Regions from separate parts of the Lysinibacillus sp. FSL W7-1291 genome, predicted to be linked through region 2. Evidence: riboswitches for the same ligand, from Rfam matches in the RefSeq annotation. Region 2 holds a riboswitch; each other region holds the start of a gene.
The links. Region 2 has a riboswitch for S-adenosylmethionine ahead of metK (methionine adenosyltransferase). Riboswitches for the same ligand answer to the same signal wherever they lie in the genome.
Positions count from the first base shown of each region.

Region 1 (4,362 bases), 130 kb from region 2:
GGTATTAGTGAATATTGCTAATATCGCTAACCAATTATTTGCAATGGAGTCAGCTGTCTTACGTACAGAAAAGGCAATTGCTCGTGATGGCGCTGAAAAAGCACAGCAGAAATTGCTATACACGCAAATCTTCTGCCAAGAAGCATTCACAGAAATCGAAAAAGAAGCAAAAGACACAATTCTTGCTTCAGCAGATGGCGATGCAGCACGTATGACATTATCTGCACTTCGTAAATTAACACGCAATAATCCTTATAACTTAATTGCGAAGAAACGTGAAGCTTCTGTTAAACTAATCGAAGCTGAAAAATATATTGTTTAATAGCATACACTTTCACTTAGCTATCTGTAAGAGGATAGCTAGGTTTTTTTATGAGAGATGGATAGAAGCGTGAAACTGACGGATAGAACAGCTAGATTGACGGATAAAATGGAGAAAGTGATGAATAGAACAGCAAAACGGATGGATAGGCTTACGAAAATGAGAGAAGTTCCACCATTCGAAACAATTATGATGGTATACTACAGAAAAAGACAGTAGAGGAGCATTTTAATGACGATTCAATTTATCCATTATCCGAAATGTACGACATGTAAAAAAGCACAAAAGTGGTTAAATGATCATGAGGTTTCCTATGAAGAGGTACACATTGTAGAGCAATCGCCAACAAAGGATGAAATAAAAGCCATTTGGCAAGCCAGTGGACTGCCTTTGAAGAAATTTTTTAATACATCGGGTATGAAATATCGTGAGCTTGGTTTAAAGGACAGGCTAGCGGAAATGACTGAAGATGAGCAGCTGGAGCTACTTGCTTCTGATGGGATGTTAATCAAACGTCCAATCGTAACGGATGGCCAAAAAGTAACGCTAGGGTTTAAAGAATCAGATTTTGAGCAAACTTGGAAATAGCCGTATTTAAACAGGATCGAACGACTCTTCTAACCGAGATAAAGTCACTGGCAGATGTCACAAATTTTTAACAGAGATGTATTTCAAGTAACTTGAAAAAATTGTGGACTGCAATTAAGCTGGCACGTAATTGAATCTTGTTTTTATAGGAGAAGTATGGCACACTGAAAGTGAATATATTACATATTTATGGAGGGGTTTTTTGCATGAGCACACCTAAAGACTTACGTTATTCTGAAGAACATGAATGGGTAAAAACAGAAGATGGAAAAGTACGTATTGGTATTACTCACTTCGCACAATCTGAATTAGGAGATATCGTTTTCGTTGAGCTTCCACAAGTTGGCGACGAAATCAAAACAGATGATCCATTCGGTAGCGTAGAATCAGTTAAAACTGTTTCTGAATTGTATGCACCAATCTCAGGTACTGTAGTTGAAGTAAATGCAGATTTAGAAGATAGCCCAGAATTCGTTAATGAATCACCATATGAAAAAGCATGGATGATCGTTGTGGAGCCTGCTGATGCATCAGAAGTTGAAAAACTAATGACAGCAGAGCAATACGAAGAAATGATCGCTGAATAAGACAAGCTATAATCGAAAAACGTCGGAAACTACCGGCGTTTTTTGTTATATAATGACTTATAAGTGGGTATGTCTAAATGGAGGTGGCGTAATGTTCGAGGGAAAATGCTTAATAGTAGAAGGACGCTCAGATAAGCTACAAATTGAGCCAATTTTAAATGAGAATGTTACAATACTATGTACGAATGGTACAATTGGTGTGCATCAATTAGAAGAGCTGCTTGATCCCTATGAGAGCTGTGAGCTATTTACTTTTTTTGATGCAGATACTTCAGGCGATAAGCTACGTGCATTAATGGACAGACATTATCCAGAGGCAGAGCATTTACGTACAATGCCAACCTATAAGGAAGTAGAGACGACACCAAGAAAAGTGTTAGCGATGATATTACTGCGTGCACATTTTTCAATCCATAATGAATATATTTTGTAAGGTTGCGTGAGGAAATGGAAGAATGGTCAAAAGAGCAGTGGGAAACGGCTAAACAGTCGGGACAGAAAGCTGCATTTTATTTATATACACCGATGTGTGGAACGTGTGCAGTGGCATCTAAAATGATGGCCATTATTGAACAATTACTGCCACAGCTACCAATAGGTAAAGCGAATATAAATTTTTTAGAGCATGTTGCTGTTGAGCATCAAATTGAAAGTGTTCCGTGTTTACTTGTTAGTGATGGCGGAAAAGTGACAGATAAGATTTATGCTTTTCAATCCGTACCATTTTTATACGAATTGTTAAAAAAATCAATTGACTGAACTTTACTAGCGTGGTAAAGTATCAAATATATTACTAAAACATTAAATATATCGAACTCTTATAAAGAGTGGCGGAGGGAAGTGCCCTATGAAGCCCGGCAACCATCACAAAGTGAAAAGGTGCCAAATCACTCAAAGATTTTTCTTTGAAAGATGAGAGAACGGTTTAACGTTATTATACGTGACCCCTTCTACTTGTCTGTGAGTGAAGGGGTTTTCTATATGAGAAAAGGAGTATTCGCTATGATCCAGCTTCAAAATATTACGAAGAAATACAAAACAGCAAATGGCGAATTAACGGCAGTCAAAGACGTCAACCTTACCATCAATAAAGGTGAAATTTTTGGCATTATCGGCTATAGTGGCGCTGGTAAGAGTACCATGATTCGTTTATTAAACGGTTTAGAGAAACCGACAACAGGAACAGTAACGGTGAACAGTCAAGAGTTTTCATCGATTAAAGGGCAAAAGCTTAGAGCAGCTAGACAAAAGGTAAGTATGATTTTCCAACATTTCAATTTACTTTGGTCTAGAACAGTTGCCGAAAATATTGCATTTCCTCTAGAAATAGCAGGTGTTTCAAAGGCTCAACGTGAAGCACGAGTAAAGGAATTAATTGCACTTGTTGGTCTAGAGGGACGTGACAAGGCGTATCCATCCCAGCTTTCTGGTGGACAAAAGCAGCGTGTAGGGATTGCCCGTGCATTAGCGAATAATCCAGAGGTTTTACTATGTGATGAGGCGACTTCCGCACTCGATCCTGAAACGACGGATGCCATTCTTGATTTACTCGTTGATATCAATGAACGTTTAGGCTTAACAATCGTTTTGATTACACATGAAATGCATGTCATCCGCAAAATTTGTCATCGTGTAGCGGTCATGGAGGCAGGCGAAATAGTGGAACGTGGTGAGGTATTGCAAGTTTTCCAAGCACCACAAGCGGCTATTACTAAAAAATTCGTATCTCAGATTACAGATACAAAGGAAACACAGGATACGGTGGCACAAATCAAAACAAATTATCCAACTGGACAACTTGTCAAACTGATTTTTGTTGGTGAAAAGACCGAGCAGCCGGTTATCTCACATCTTGTGAAACAATTTGATGTAGAAGTAAGCATTGTTCATGGTAATATTTCGCAAACGAAAAACGGTGCATACGGTACACTGATTGTGCAAATTGATGGCTCGAAAACAAATGTGGCTGAAGCCCTTCGTTATTTAAATACAGTCGAAGTACAAACGGAGGTGATCGCAAATGCTAACTAATCTTTTTCCAAACGTAGACTGGGAAAATATGTGGCAAGCTATGTATGAAACATTGTACATGACGGCAATTTCTACAGTTGTCACATTTATTCTTGGGTTAGTCATTGGGATCGTTCTATTTTTAACAAGCCCTAATCAGCTATGGGCTAATAAAATGGTTAACTTTTTAACGGGTTCAATCGTTAATATTTTCCGCTCCATCCCATTTATCGTGTTAATTATTTTATTAATTCCATTTACGAAATTCTTACTTGGTACGATTCGGGGTGCAAATGCGGCATTACCTGCTCTAATTATTGGTGCAGCCCCGTTCTACGCTCGTATGGTATTGATTGCGTTACGTGAAATAGATAAAGGTGTCATTGAAGCAGCCCGTTCAATGGGGGCAAAAACATCCACAATTATTTGGAAAGTACTGATCCCTGAATCTTTACCAGCACTAATTTCAGGGATTACTGTAACGGCTGTTGCCCTCGTTGGTTATACTGCAATGGCAGGGATTATCGGTGCAGGTGGTCTTGGTAACTTAGCTTTCCTAGACGGCTTCCAACGAAATCGCCAAGATGTGACATTAATGGCAACTATTTTGATCTTAGTAGTTGTATTTATCATTCAATGGATTGGTGATCTCATAACGGTGAAGATCGATAAACGTTAGTAAGACTAAAAGAGGTTAATCCGGTTCTAACCGCTAACATATTTGAAACAAATAAAAGGGAGTGTCATAAATGAAAAAGTTATTAGCAGGATTATTTTTATCTATACTTGTACTAGCATTAGCAGCTTGTGGTACAGATAAAAAAGAAGATGCCAATTCAGCATCTGATCAAACAG
Region 1 is NZ_CP151994.1:3,583,901-3,588,262, reverse strand. Features, by position in the region: gene NST76_RS17440 (acyl-CoA dehydrogenase family protein) at 1-322, shown strand, start outside; gene NST76_RS17435 (arsenate reductase family protein) at 554-910, shown strand; gene gcvH (glycine cleavage system protein GcvH) at 1,117-1,497, shown strand; gene NST76_RS17425 (TOPRIM domain-containing protein) at 1,589-1,930, shown strand; gene NST76_RS17420 (thioredoxin family protein) at 1,945-2,256, shown strand; SAM riboswitch class I at 2,313-2,416, shown strand; gene NST76_RS17415 (methionine ABC transporter ATP-binding protein) at 2,500-3,528, shown strand; gene NST76_RS17410 (methionine ABC transporter permease) at 3,518-4,186, shown strand; gene NST76_RS17405 (MetQ/NlpA family ABC transporter substrate-binding protein) at 4,257-4,362, shown strand, end outside.
Region 1: linked by a shared signal. The riboswitch ahead of NST76_RS17415 (methionine ABC transporter ATP-binding protein) and the one ahead of metK (methionine adenosyltransferase) in region 2 are both predicted to bind S-adenosylmethionine.

Region 2 (4,362 bases):
ATTCTTGTGTCTAGTCGTTATTTTAATGGGCCACCAAGTGTAGTAATGGCATCAGAAACGTTTGAGAATTTCTTGAAGTTTTCGTTGAATAAGCCTGCAAGTTCAGCAGCTTTCGCATCATATGCAGCTTTATCTGCCCATGCTTCACGAGGATTTAACACTTCTGACGGTACACCTTCAACTGCTGTTGGAATGTGTAAACCGAAGACAGCATCTTGTGTCGTTTCAACATTTGTTAATTTTCCGTCGATTGCTGCACGTACCATTGTGCGTGTGTAAGACAGCTTCATACGGCTACCTGTACCATATTCGCCACCAGTCCAACCAGTGTTCACTAGGAATACTTGTGCACCATGCTCGTCAATTTTTTGACCTAACATTTCTGCGTACACTGTTGCTGGAAGTGGAAGGAATGGAGAACCGAAGCAAGTAGAGAATACTGGTTCTGGCTCTGTTACACCGCGTTCAGTTCCAGCAAGCTTAGAAGTGAAACCGCTTAGGAAGTGGTACATTGCTTGCTCTTTTGTTAATTTACTGATTGGAGGTAATACGCCAAACGCATCAGCTGTTAGGAAGATGATTGTTTTTGGATGACCTGCAACAGAAGGATCAACAATATTTTCGATGTATTGGATTGGATAAGCTACACGTGTATTTTCTGTTAATGAACCATCATCATAGTCACAAATACGAGTTTCTGGATCAACAGCTACGTTTTCTAAAACAGAACCGAAGCGGATTGCATTGTAGATTTCTGGTTCTTTCTCAGCAGAAAGGTTGATTGTTTTTGCATAGCAGCCACCCTCAATGTTGAATACACCATTATCAGACCAGCCGTGTTCATCGTCACCAATTAGCTTACGATCTGGATCAGCGGATAATGTCGTTTTACCAGTACCAGATAGACCGAAGAATAATGCCACATCGCCAGCTTCACCAACGTTTGCTGAACAGTGCATTGAAAGGATACCTTGCTGTGGTAATAAGTAGTTCATGATACCAAAAATAGATTTTTTCATTTCACCAGCATATTCAGTACCACCGATTAAGATCATTTTCTTTTCAAGTGATACAATGATGAAAGTTTCAGAAGCAGTACCATCAACTGCAGGGTCTGCTTTAAAGTTAGGAGCAGAGATGACAGTGAAGTCTGCAACATGAGAAGCTAATTCTTCTTCAGTTGGACGGATAAATAATTGATGAGCAAAAAGGTTGTGCCAAGCGTATTCATTAATTACTTGGATGCTTAATTGTGAATCTTTGTCAGCACCTGCGAAGCCTTTAAATACGAATAACTCGTCACGTTCTTTTAAATATTTTATTACTTTTACATATAAGTTATCGAACACTTCAGAAGAAATCGGTTGGTTGACTTTACCCCAGTCAATTTGATCTTTTGTGCTTTCTTCTTCTACCGTATATTTATCTTTAGGTGAACGACCAGTGTATTTGCCAGTTTCTGCACGAACTGCGCCATCTACTGTTAACATTGCTTCACCACGAGATGTAGCTTTTTCTGCTAATTGTGGTACTGAAAGTTGAACATTAATGTTACCGCCGTTTAATAATTCCTTCAGTTCGTTTGCAATTTCTACTGAATTCATCGATTAAATACCATCCTTTTTTATAGTATTCCCTTGATTTAGAGGGATTTTTTCTTAATTTCAAAAATAGTATAACACAATTGCTTAAATAATCTATACTAATTAAGAAATTATTTTAGAGTTTTTATCACTTTTCAATAAACTGACAAAAAATAATGTTTTTCGAGTAGAATCCGATCAATCCTACTGTAATTAGGCGCAAAAATTGAGCCACACATATGTTACCACAAGTAGCTAGGTATGTTGTAGGGATTAATTTGCTTCTATTTACATCATCATCCAAGTATGGAAAGTTTTTGTGTAATCAGTTCCTTCCTTTCTATACAGTAATACATAAGAAAATATTTGACAACGTTCAACCTTTTCAGTAACATGAAATTGAACGGATACTCTTATCCCGAGCTGGTGGAGGGTCAGGCCCTGTGAAACCCGGCAACCTGCATGTTTTATTTCACAACATGCGTTGGTGCCAACCTGATGCAAGGGAACATCCCTTGAACGATAAGAGTGAAAGGTTACGAAGTCATTATTCCTTTCCTCATGTGCAGTAACGTGAGTAAAGGATTTTTTTATTGCTAAAAAAGAATGTAAAGGTAAGTATATGTAGTTCTTTCCTTATTATAATGACAGATCTTTCGAAATCCTCGTGTTAAAAGCAGCAGTAACGGCTTGAGAGTTCAATCCTTAGGAGCGGACTTGACATGGGTAATGAGTACCGTATTCATACACAACTACTTTTTGTAAGAGTAATAGGAGGAAAACCAAATGACAAACCGTCGACTGTTTACATCAGAGAGTGTAACAGAAGGACATCCAGATAAGATTTGTGACCAAATCTCGGATGCCATTTTAGATGCTATTTTAGCAGAAGATCCAAATGCACGTGTAGCGTGTGAAACAACTGTCACAACAGGATTAGTATTAGTAGCAGGAGAAATAACTACTTCTACTTACGTTGATATTAAAGGTATCGTTCGTGATACTGTAGCAGAAATTGGCTATACACGTGGTAAATATGGCTTTGATGCTGAAAATCTAGCGGTGCTTGTAGCTATTGGCGAACAATCGCCTGATATTGCACAAGGTGTTGACCAAGCTTTAGAGGCTCGTGAAGGCTCTATGACAGATGCTGATATTGAAGCAATTGGTGCTGGTGACCAAGGTCTAATGTTTGGTTATGCATGTAATGAAACACCTGAACTAATGCCATTGCCAATCAGCTTAGCACATAAATTAGCACGCCGATTAACAGAAGTTCGTAAATCAGGTGAATTAGCGTATTTACGTCCTGATGGAAAAACACAAGTAACGATTGAATATGATGACAATAATGTACCTGTGCGAGTGGATACAATTGTTATTTCAACACAACATGATGAAGAAGCAACACTTGAACAAATTCAAGCTGATCTGAAAGAATTTGTTATTGCACCCGTTGTGCCAAGTGAATTATTAGATGCAAACACGAAATACTTTATTAACCCGACTGGCCGTTTTGTTATCGGTGGACCTAAAGGGGACGCTGGTTTAACAGGACGTAAAATCATTGTTGATACATACGGTGGTTATGCACGTCACGGTGGTGGCGCATTCTCTGGTAAGGATGCAACAAAGGTAGACCGTTCAGCGGCTTATGCGGCACGTTATGTAGCAAAAAACATTGTAGCAGCTGGCTTGGCAGAACGTGCTGAGGTACAACTTGCCTATGCGATTGGTGTGGCTCAACCAGTTTCCATTGCGGTTGACACATTTGGTACAGGTAAAGTGAAAGAAAGCGCAATCGTAGAGTGGGTACGTGAGCTATTTGATTTACGTCCAGCAGGTATTATTAAAATGCTAGATTTACGTCGTCCGATTTATAAACAAACGGCAGCTTATGGTCATTTTGGTCGTACAGATTTAAATGTACCATGGGAACAAATCGATAAAGCAGATGCTCTACGAGAAAAGGCACATCTATAAACTATTGAGCTAAAGTAATGAAGACATTAGAAAATTATTCTGATGTATTAAAAAGGAAAGGGGCAATATTGTCCCCTTTGTTTTACAAAAAATCCCTCGCTACGATCCGTGAACATTTTGGTTACACGGAAATGCGAGGTATTTTTTTCGTTAATATTGAATTTTTGTGTATATTGTTTACTTCTGAAGGGATTTATAATATTGTCCTTTTTCTGCATATTCGCGCACGATACGTTCCATATCCTCTTTATCTTCTGCATTTAATTCACGGACTACTTTTGCCGGACGACCTAATGCTAAACTATTCGGAGGAATGACTTTACCAGGAGGTACTAGGCTTCCTGCCCCAATAAATGCACCCTCTCCAATCTCTGCCCCGTCTAATATAATGGAGCCCATACCAATTAAAGCATTTTTGCGAATTGTACAGCTATGTAAAGTGACTTGGTGTCCAACTGTTACCTCATCTTCAATAATTAGCGGAAATTTTGGGCTTTGATGTAAGCAACAAAGATCTTGGATACTGACACGTTTCCCAATAATGGTTGGGGAAACATCACCACGAATGACCGTATTAAACCAAATGGTTGTTTCAGCACCAATTGTTACGTCGCCCGTAACAGTTGCGTAATCAGCAATGAAGACAGATGGATCGATCTTTGGCATTTTATCTTTAAATGGATAAATCATGAAAATCGCCTCAATTCTTTCTATAATGTAGTATTATCGTATCAAATACGCAACTTTATGGAAATATAAAATTAAAATGAGCTATTTATTTCGATATAATCAATGT
Region 2 is NZ_CP151994.1:3,449,624-3,453,985, reverse strand. Features, by position in the region: gene pckA (phosphoenolpyruvate carboxykinase (ATP)) at 18-1,604, opposite strand; SAM riboswitch class I at 1,994-2,112, shown strand; gene metK (methionine adenosyltransferase) at 2,370-3,566, shown strand; gene NST76_RS16575 (gamma carbonic anhydrase family protein) at 3,744-4,256, opposite strand.

Region 3 (4,362 bases), 810 kb from region 2:
AAGATGAAAATGGATTTCCGTTGCAGGCTACTTGCTTTCCTGTGGGCGAGCGCTGAGCCGCTTCCTCCGTGCAGGGGCTCGCCTGTCTCGTTATCCCATGGGAGTCAAGTAGCCTTCCACTCCAACCCACAAAAATGGTACCTTTTTAGCAAAGGTTTTCAAATAAAGTGAAGGTGTTTGCTACTTATTTTATGGAGGATGATTGTCATTCATCACTTCTCCATATTGAAAATAAGAGCCTATCCCCTCTAAGAATACAGATAATGGGCTATTTGATCGCTATACTACTATGAAAAAAAGTAAAGACACTTTGCAGAATGGTTGATTGGAGTGGAGCCAGCGTCACTCCTAGGGGATTTAGCGTCACAGATGAGACCCTGGAGCGAGCGTAAGTGAGTGAAGCGACTCATCGGACGCCCCCTGGAAAGGGCGCTGGCGGAACGGAAATCAACCTTTCACCTTGCAAATTTGCTTTTTCTGCCGTTGACATCATCTTTTTTCAACAACATGAAAGAAAGCTCTTCAGAGAGCTTTCTTTGTGTTGTTCTCCAAATTCAATTATAAAGGGGTGAATCATCAATGGGTAACTTAACACATGTCTATACGTTACAAACTATTTCTTATGTGATTCAATCAACGAACAAGCAGCAGTTTAATAGTGATTTCTATACACTTTTCATCGTAATGAGTGGCAGCGGAAAGCTAGAAATAGATCATAACACCATTCATCTTAGTGAAGAAAAGTGCATATCGATTCCTCCTAATAACACGGCTAATATACGCATTCAAAACGAGCACCTTTGTTTTTATCAATTACAGTTCAACATTGTCCATCTTAGCAATAAACAGACTACTACTAGCCCTTTTACGCGTGTCAAAGAGCAACGTCTTCTCCCCTTTTCGCAATGTCGTAGACTGCTAGAAGCCATTTATCAGAACCGTCTAGCGGAGGATGAGCACACCATCTTTGAGCAGCATGTACACTTTCAAGAGCTGATGTTATTGCTCTTACATCAAACAATACCCAAGCTGGTGCAAAAAAATGATCGTCAATCTGTTGAGCAATCCATTAACTATTTGCATAAACATTTTGAAAAAGAGTGGACTGTCGAGCAGTTGGCAGAGCTAGCTGATGTTCCAAGATGGAATTATACCCGTATGTTCAAAGAGATTACAGGGCAAATCCCTCTTCACTATTTAAATAACATTCGCATTGAAAAAGCCAAGCAATTATTAATGACAACAAATGATCGGGTATTTGAAATTAGTCAGTCTATCGGATTTAATAATGAGTATTATTTCAATCGTCGTTTTAAAGAACATGTCGGCATCTCTCCAGGACAATATCGAAGAAACCAAAGCAGCAATCTACGTGTATTTGCACCATTCTTAGAAGATTTCTTTGTCGCCCTTGGGATTACACCAATTGCTCAATTCAGTCATCCAAAATGGGGAAAACAAGACTATTTAGGTCTACAAGAAGTGCCTGATATCGATGTACAAAATGGAGAAATGGATCGACTCCTTCACTATAAACCAACATTAATTATGCTAGATGCAGGTATAGAGCGATGGGAATCCTGTCATCATTTAAATGAAGTAGCTCCCATCTGTCATATCTCACATCCTGGAGAGAACTGGCAGTCTACTTTGTTTAAGATTGCTGATTTAACAGGAAAAACCGCCTTGATGCAAGACGTGATCCTACAATATGAGGATAAGGTACAGCAAGCAAAAGGAATTCTTAGTAAATCCGTTTATGGGCAAAGTGTGGCATTTCTTCGCATTTCAGCCATTGGCATTACTCTATATGCGGGTCCTGAATGTGGCTATACGGGGCCAATTTTATATCGTGACCTCGGTTTAATGCCACATCCACTTGTCTGGAGTATTCCGCACAATCAACGTAAAGCACCACTGACATTTGATCAATTGCTGCAATTAGATGCGGATCATTTATTTATTACTTTTGATAAACAACATTCCATTTACGAGAACGAGGAGCGTACGATTTTAAAAACTTCTATGTGGAAAAATCTAGCTGCAGTTAAAACCAACTGTGTATATGAAGTGGATTTTTTAACATGGATGAATTACGGTATTCTGTCTCATAGTAAAAAAATTGATGATGTCTTACATGTTCTCGGCTAAAAGAGGAAGCTCACTTTGGCTTCCTTTTTAAATGATTAGGACAGACATTGCACTGCAAAATAACACCTAAAGACGTTTAGCTACATAAGATAAGATATCAGCTATAGGATAGGAGGAATTACATTGTATTACAATCCTTATCCGTACTTTGTTCATCCTTATCATTACCCAACGTCGCCACTTGCCCAGCAGCTTGCCGTTAGACCTATTCCTCAACATTTAGCAATGCCGAACACTACCCCCTTTCCACCTGTCGACACACATAAATTAAAAATGTCAGCTACACGGATAAAGGCGATCATGCAACAGGCTCAATTGCTTACGGATAAAATTGATAGCTCTCAACAATTTGCACATGATCTAATGAATGCTGCACAGCTTTCAAATAAAACAGAGGTTGATAAATTAATCACATCAACAGGCATTACGATGAAATTTGATGCAAATTATACACCAGACAATTTCAGAATACGTCTTATGGATAATGGTTGTTGTGGCATAACCATAAATTTAAGTTGGTAAAAAAATTTACCCTTATATCTCTATCGAACTTGTAAACTATAAAATTCTATGCTAAAGTGTTTTTATTATTATTTCTGAAAATTCTTATATCACTTTTCTTATCGAGAGAGACGGAGGGATTGGCCCGATGAAGTCTCAGCAACCAGCTCAACAGTATGGTGCTAATTCCAATTGGCAAAATTTTAAGCCTGAAAGATGAGAAGAAGAACTACCGTTGCTTATTCTGGAGTCCTCTTCTAAGGGGACTCTTTTTTATGTTCTACTAATTTTAACAGAAAGCAGTGAAATCAATGTCAAACCAACTTTTACAAGCATTACAATTATTAAAATCAAAACAATGGGTTGATTTAACACATACATTCGGCCCTAATTCCCCACATTTTTTTATGTTTGAAGATGCTAAATTTGAAACATTATTCTCTCATGATGACGGGTTCTTCGCACAACAATTCACGTTCCCAGGACAATATGGCACACATATCGACCCACCCATTCATTTTGTGCGAGACTCCCGCTATCTAGAAGAATTAGAACTAAAAGAACTAGTTCTTCCTCTTGTCGTTATTGATAAATCACGAGAAGCTGCTAGCAATCATGACTTCTCGCTAAGTGTGCAAGATATTTTTGATTTTGAAGCACAACATGGAGTAATTGAAGCAGGTACCTTTGTAGCGCTACGTACGGATTGGAGTAAGCGCTGGCCAGATAAAGAGGCATTTAGTAACCAAGATATGGATGGACATAACCATATACCAGGCTGGGGCTTAGAGGCATTACAATTTTTATTGAAGGAACGTCAAATAAGTGCACTTGGCCATGAAACATTTGATACTGATTCAGCCGCTGATTTTCACAAAAATGGTAAGCTAGATGGCGAATACTTCGTGCTTGAACAAAACATCTATCAAATTGAGTTGATGACGAACTTGGACAAGCTACCTGCGAAGGGGGCAATTATCTTCAATATCGTCCCTAAGCCTGAAAAGGCATCTGGATTCCCTGTACGCTCATTTGCTATTTTGCCATAACACAAAGGTCTGTACGATTCATATGTTGAATCATACAGACCTTTATTTTCGTATATTTCTTTTTTTGAATAGATAGTAAACGATGAGCATTACGAGGCCAAACAATAGGATGAGATAAATACTATAATGGGATAAATAATAACCAACAAACCGCCACTTCTCCCCAAGCATCCTCCCTAACGTTATAAATGTGAAAGTCCAGATAAATGCCCCTGTATAGGCAAAAAAAGCAAACTTTCTATATGGATAATTATTAATTGCCGCAATATAGGCTGTCAGATGTCGTACACCAGGTATAAAATAGCCTATTAATAATAAAGTTGGCCCAATTTTAGTAAACAGTTGTTTTGTAAAATCAATTTTTTGCTCCGTAATATGAATTTTGGGTCCATATTTCTGCAATAATGGTAAGCCAAAACGATAGCCGATATAGTAGCTTAAGGTAATACCGCCAACTGCACCAATCATTGCACTTACTAAAGCGGGAATGTGTTCAAGGCTTTCTATATAAACGCTGTAGCCAACATATGTTAGAAAGACCTCATCAGGAAGTGGCAACCCAACAATGCCTCCAATTAGGATCACGATAATACCCAAATACCCGTAATGTTCAATTAGAGATTGCACATGATGTGCCATATAACATCCCACCCAAAATTTA
Region 3 is NZ_CP151994.1:4,263,579-4,267,940, forward strand. Features, by position in the region: gene NST76_RS20745 (helix-turn-helix domain-containing protein) at 580-2,151, shown strand; gene NST76_RS20750 (hypothetical protein) at 2,275-2,673, shown strand; SAM riboswitch class I at 2,769-2,875, shown strand; gene NST76_RS20755 (cyclase family protein) at 2,964-3,701, shown strand; gene NST76_RS20760 (DedA family protein) at 3,744-4,340, opposite strand.
Region 3: linked by a shared signal. The riboswitch ahead of NST76_RS20755 (cyclase family protein) and the one ahead of metK (methionine adenosyltransferase) in region 2 are both predicted to bind S-adenosylmethionine.

Region 4 (4,362 bases), 1.3 Mb from region 2:
TTGCTAGTTGCTGCAAAGGGTTGGCAATGCGTGCTGCCGCCCAAAGTACAATGATAATAGATAGAATCATAAGGGGTACAGATTTAATAATGACTTCCTGCACACGATCAAAGGAAGGGGCTAGTGCTACGTCTAAAGGTTTCTGGGCGACAACGCCCCATCCTGTTGATGGGACTGTACTATAGCCAGCAAGCATTTTCACTCTTTCTGTGTTCTCAACAAGTTGAGCACCACTCTTTCCTGATATCACCGATTGAACGACTTTATTTTTCGTTACCACATCATTAATCCGACTTGGGTCTTGATGATAGATAACACGCCCATCTGAATCAACTACATATACGTAAGAGCCGTCCTTACTATAATGCTCTCCCAGTAAAGTTTTAAAGGCATTTGGTTCCTTTAAATAAATAGTCCCTGCTATCATTCCTAAATACTCATTGGAGTCGGAAAAAATAGGATGAGAAATAAAAATGATGAGACGTCCTGTCATCGCCTCATATGGTTTAGAGATAAGTGGTGTCCTTTTGGATAACGCCTCTTTAGCACCGATTGATGTTAAAATTTCTCCCTTTATTTCAATAGATGGTGGAGAGACGGATAAAACCAATCCTTCTGCATTTGTTATTACTACAGAATTAAACATTTGATTTTGCAATCTCAAACGTTCTGTTTCCTGATTCAATGCTTGCGCATCGTCCATCTTTGCTTGTATCTGAGTTGCACTATAACCTAATATTTGGAAAGATTCATGTAGATAAGAATCCGCAGTAGATGCCAATTTTTGAGCATAAACCCTATTCGTTTCTAGTGTATTTTCCTTTATCGAGTCAATATTCATTCTGTATCCGCCCCAAACACTACCAAGGCTCGTGAAAAAGAATGCTGCCATCGCAACTCCCATAATTAAATGCTTTAGTTTTAATTGATGTGATTTCATTTCTTCTCTCCTATTTACGTTAATTTTATATGTATTTTTTGAGAGATACTTTATTAATAAATGGGGTAATAGTATCATTTCCAAATTGCGTAAGAAGAATCCAATACACCACTAGGATTGTATCAATAAAAAGGGTCGTATCATATAGCTAGCTAGTAAACAAAATTCTACAATTTATTTTCTTAAATTAAATATTCTAACAACTGACAACTATTGTCTGAAATTTGATAAAAAATCTAAATTCTAAATTTTTTTACTTTTATTGTTATTCTGACATATGAAAGTTGAAATGTTTATTTTATAATGAAAAATAGCATAGGCAAGTTAAGGTCTATTCTGTTATAATACTCTTTAAAATAAAATAAACTGTATTAATACAGAATCGAACGTTACGCTTTTCACACAATGGGGATTATGAGAAAAGCGCTACGCTTCCATCAATGGGATGGTCGTGTAGCCTACACAAAAAGGGGTTGGAAGATTTGGGCATTTTACAAGGGTTAAAAATTCTCGATTTTTCTGCATTACTACCAGGGCCAATGGCGACAATGATTTTTGCTGATTTAGGAGCAGATGTCATCCATGTTGAATCTTCAAAGCGCGTTGATTTAACACGAATTATGCCTCCCTATGATGAAGATCATGAGGCTTACATTCATCAACATTTAAATCGATCTAAAAAATCAATTACATTAAATCTTAAATCACCAGAGGCTATAGACATTGTAAAATCACTGGTGCAAGAGTATGACGTTATTATCGAAGGTTTTCGGCCTGGTGTCATGCAACGCCTTGGCATTGGCTATGAAGCTCTAAAGGAAATAAATCCAAAGGTTATCTATTGTGCGATTACTGGTTACGGACAAACTGGACCTTATAGCAATCGACCTGGACACGATAATAACTATTTATCTTTAGCAGGCTTACTCGATTATTCACGCCATAAGGATAAAAAGCCTGTCTCCATGGGAGTTCAACTAGCTGATATAGCTGGAGGGACAATGCATGCCGCAATTGGGGTACTGGCTGCTGCCCTTCATCGTGAAAAAACAGGCGAAGGACAATTCATAGATATTAGTATGACAGATGCTGTCTTTTCGCTGAATGCTATGTATGGTGCTGCGTTTATTGGGGGTGGTCGTGTACCACAGCCAGAGCAAGAAATTTTAAACGGAGGCAGTTACTATGATTTTTACAAAACAAAAGATGGACGCTTCTTCTCTGTCGGTAGCTTAGAACCTCAATTTCGTAAACTGCTCTGTGAAGCACTCGACATTCCTGAGTTGATTGATAATACCTTTAATGATTCTTACTATACGCAAATACGCTTTAAAGAGGCTGTTCATGATGCCTTTCTATCAAAGACATATGAGGAATGGCTTGAGGTATTTAACGAGGATTTTGAAGGTTGTGTAGAGCCTGTACTCACTTTTCCAGAAGCATGTGAGCATCCACAGTTGAAGGCTCGCGGCATGATCGTCGATATTCCAAAAAGCGATGGCACCATGCAACAGCAAATTGCTTCTGCCTTTAAATTTGATGGCACTGAGCCTGAGTACAAGTATGTCGGTGCCAAGCTTGGAGAGCATAATGAAGAAGTATTAACTGCACTTGGCTATAATGATGAACAAATTGCTAGTTTACGAGAAAAGGGCGTTTTAGAATAACGGAAAGGTTCAATTTGGAAGTAGGCAATTTTCAAATTGAACCTTTTTATGGCTGCCTGCTCATTGACATCCTCAGTAACATAAGCATAAATTATTTCACTAGAAAAAACGCAGCTACCAATGTACTCCTGCTGTTATAACAGTAAATGGATTTATTTTTCTAATAAAACTTTTTAAAAGAAATGTTGACATATAATTCATCAAGCATTATAGTATTGTTTAAATCTTAACAGACAATTAAATACGATAATTTCTTCTTATCCAGAGAGACTGAGGGACAGGCCCAATGAAGTCTCGGCAGCGGGTTATTAACATAATACCGTGCCAATTCCTGCAAATGTACTTACATTTGAAAGATGAGAAGGAAGTAGTTTCTTCAATAGTGGGGACCTTCCTTTTTTCTTAATCGATAAGAACAAAAGGAAGGTCCTTTTTGTTCTTTATTTTTAAATAGGGAGTTGAGCAAGTAAATGATTGAATTTCAGAATGTAGCGAAAACCTTTAAATTTGGTGATCGTGAAGTGAATGCAGTGAAAGATGTATCTCTTTCAATTCAGCAGGGAGAGATTTTTGGAATTATTGGATTTAGTGGTGCAGGAAAGAGCACATTATTGCGACTTGTGAATCTATTAGAAAGTCCAACCCATGGCACTGTTCAAGTACAAGGTGTTGATATTAATTCGCTCACACCAAAAGAGGTAAGAAAGCTGAGAAGAAGAATCGGCATGATTTTTCAAAATTTCAACTTATTCTCCTCAAGAACGGTAGCTGGAAATGTAGCCTATCCACTTAAGCTGGCGGGAGTGCCTAAAAAAGAAATTAATGAAAGAGTTGCAGAACTTCTTAGTTTTGTTGGTCTTACAGAAAAAGCGAACGATTACCCTGAGCAATTATCTGGAGGCCAAAAACAGCGGGTTGGCATTGCGAGGGCGCTTGCTACCTCCCCTGATATATTAATTTGTGATGAAGCAACCTCAGCGCTCGATCCAGATACAACTGGGGAAATTCTCCGCCTTCTCAAAAAAGTAAACAAGGATTTAGGAATCACTATTTTGCTAATCACACATGAGATGAATGTCATCCAACAAATATGTGACAGAGTAGCAGTCATGGAAAATGGAGCAGTAATTGAATCTAATTCAGTTTTTGATATTTTTACAAATCCACAGCATTTAACGACTCAACGGTTTATTCAATCGGTTCAGCAAGATCGACCATCTGCATCTCTATTAGAGGAATGGAGAAAAAAAGGCGGCAAAAATTTATACCGTGTTATTTTTAAAGGTGATATTGCTAGCGATCCTATCCTTTCTCGCGTAACAAGAAAATTTGATGTGGACGTTAATATCGTCTATGGCTCTGTCCGAGAAATTCAGGAGAAGTTCTATGGGAACTTGCTCGTCTCATTTGAGGGACATAGCGATAAAATACCTAGTGTTCTTACTGAATTACAAGACATTGTAACTGTTGAGGAGGTAAAATTCAATGAAGGTTGATTGGACGACTTTTTGGCCCCGTATTTTTGAATCTACGGGTGAAACGATTTTAATGGTTATTATAACCCTTATCTTCGGTTCTATTCTTGGTATAACAATAGGTTTACTACTATATGTGACACGAAAAGGAAATATTTTAGAGAACAAATTCGTGTTTCAATTGTTAAATTTTTTAATTAATATTATTCGCCCAGTTCCATTTATTATTTTTCTAGTGGCCATTAGCCCATTAACAAGAATGGTTGTTGGAACAACGATT
Region 4 is NZ_CP151994.1:204,577-208,938, reverse strand. Features, by position in the region: gene NST76_RS01030 (sensor domain-containing diguanylate cyclase) at 1-940, opposite strand, end outside; gene NST76_RS01025 (CaiB/BaiF CoA-transferase family protein) at 1,423-2,607, shown strand; SAM riboswitch class I at 2,862-2,970, shown strand; gene NST76_RS01020 (methionine ABC transporter ATP-binding protein) at 3,078-4,103, shown strand; gene NST76_RS01015 (methionine ABC transporter permease) at 4,093-4,362, shown strand, end outside.
Region 4: linked by a shared signal. The riboswitch ahead of NST76_RS01020 (methionine ABC transporter ATP-binding protein) and the one ahead of metK (methionine adenosyltransferase) in region 2 are both predicted to bind S-adenosylmethionine.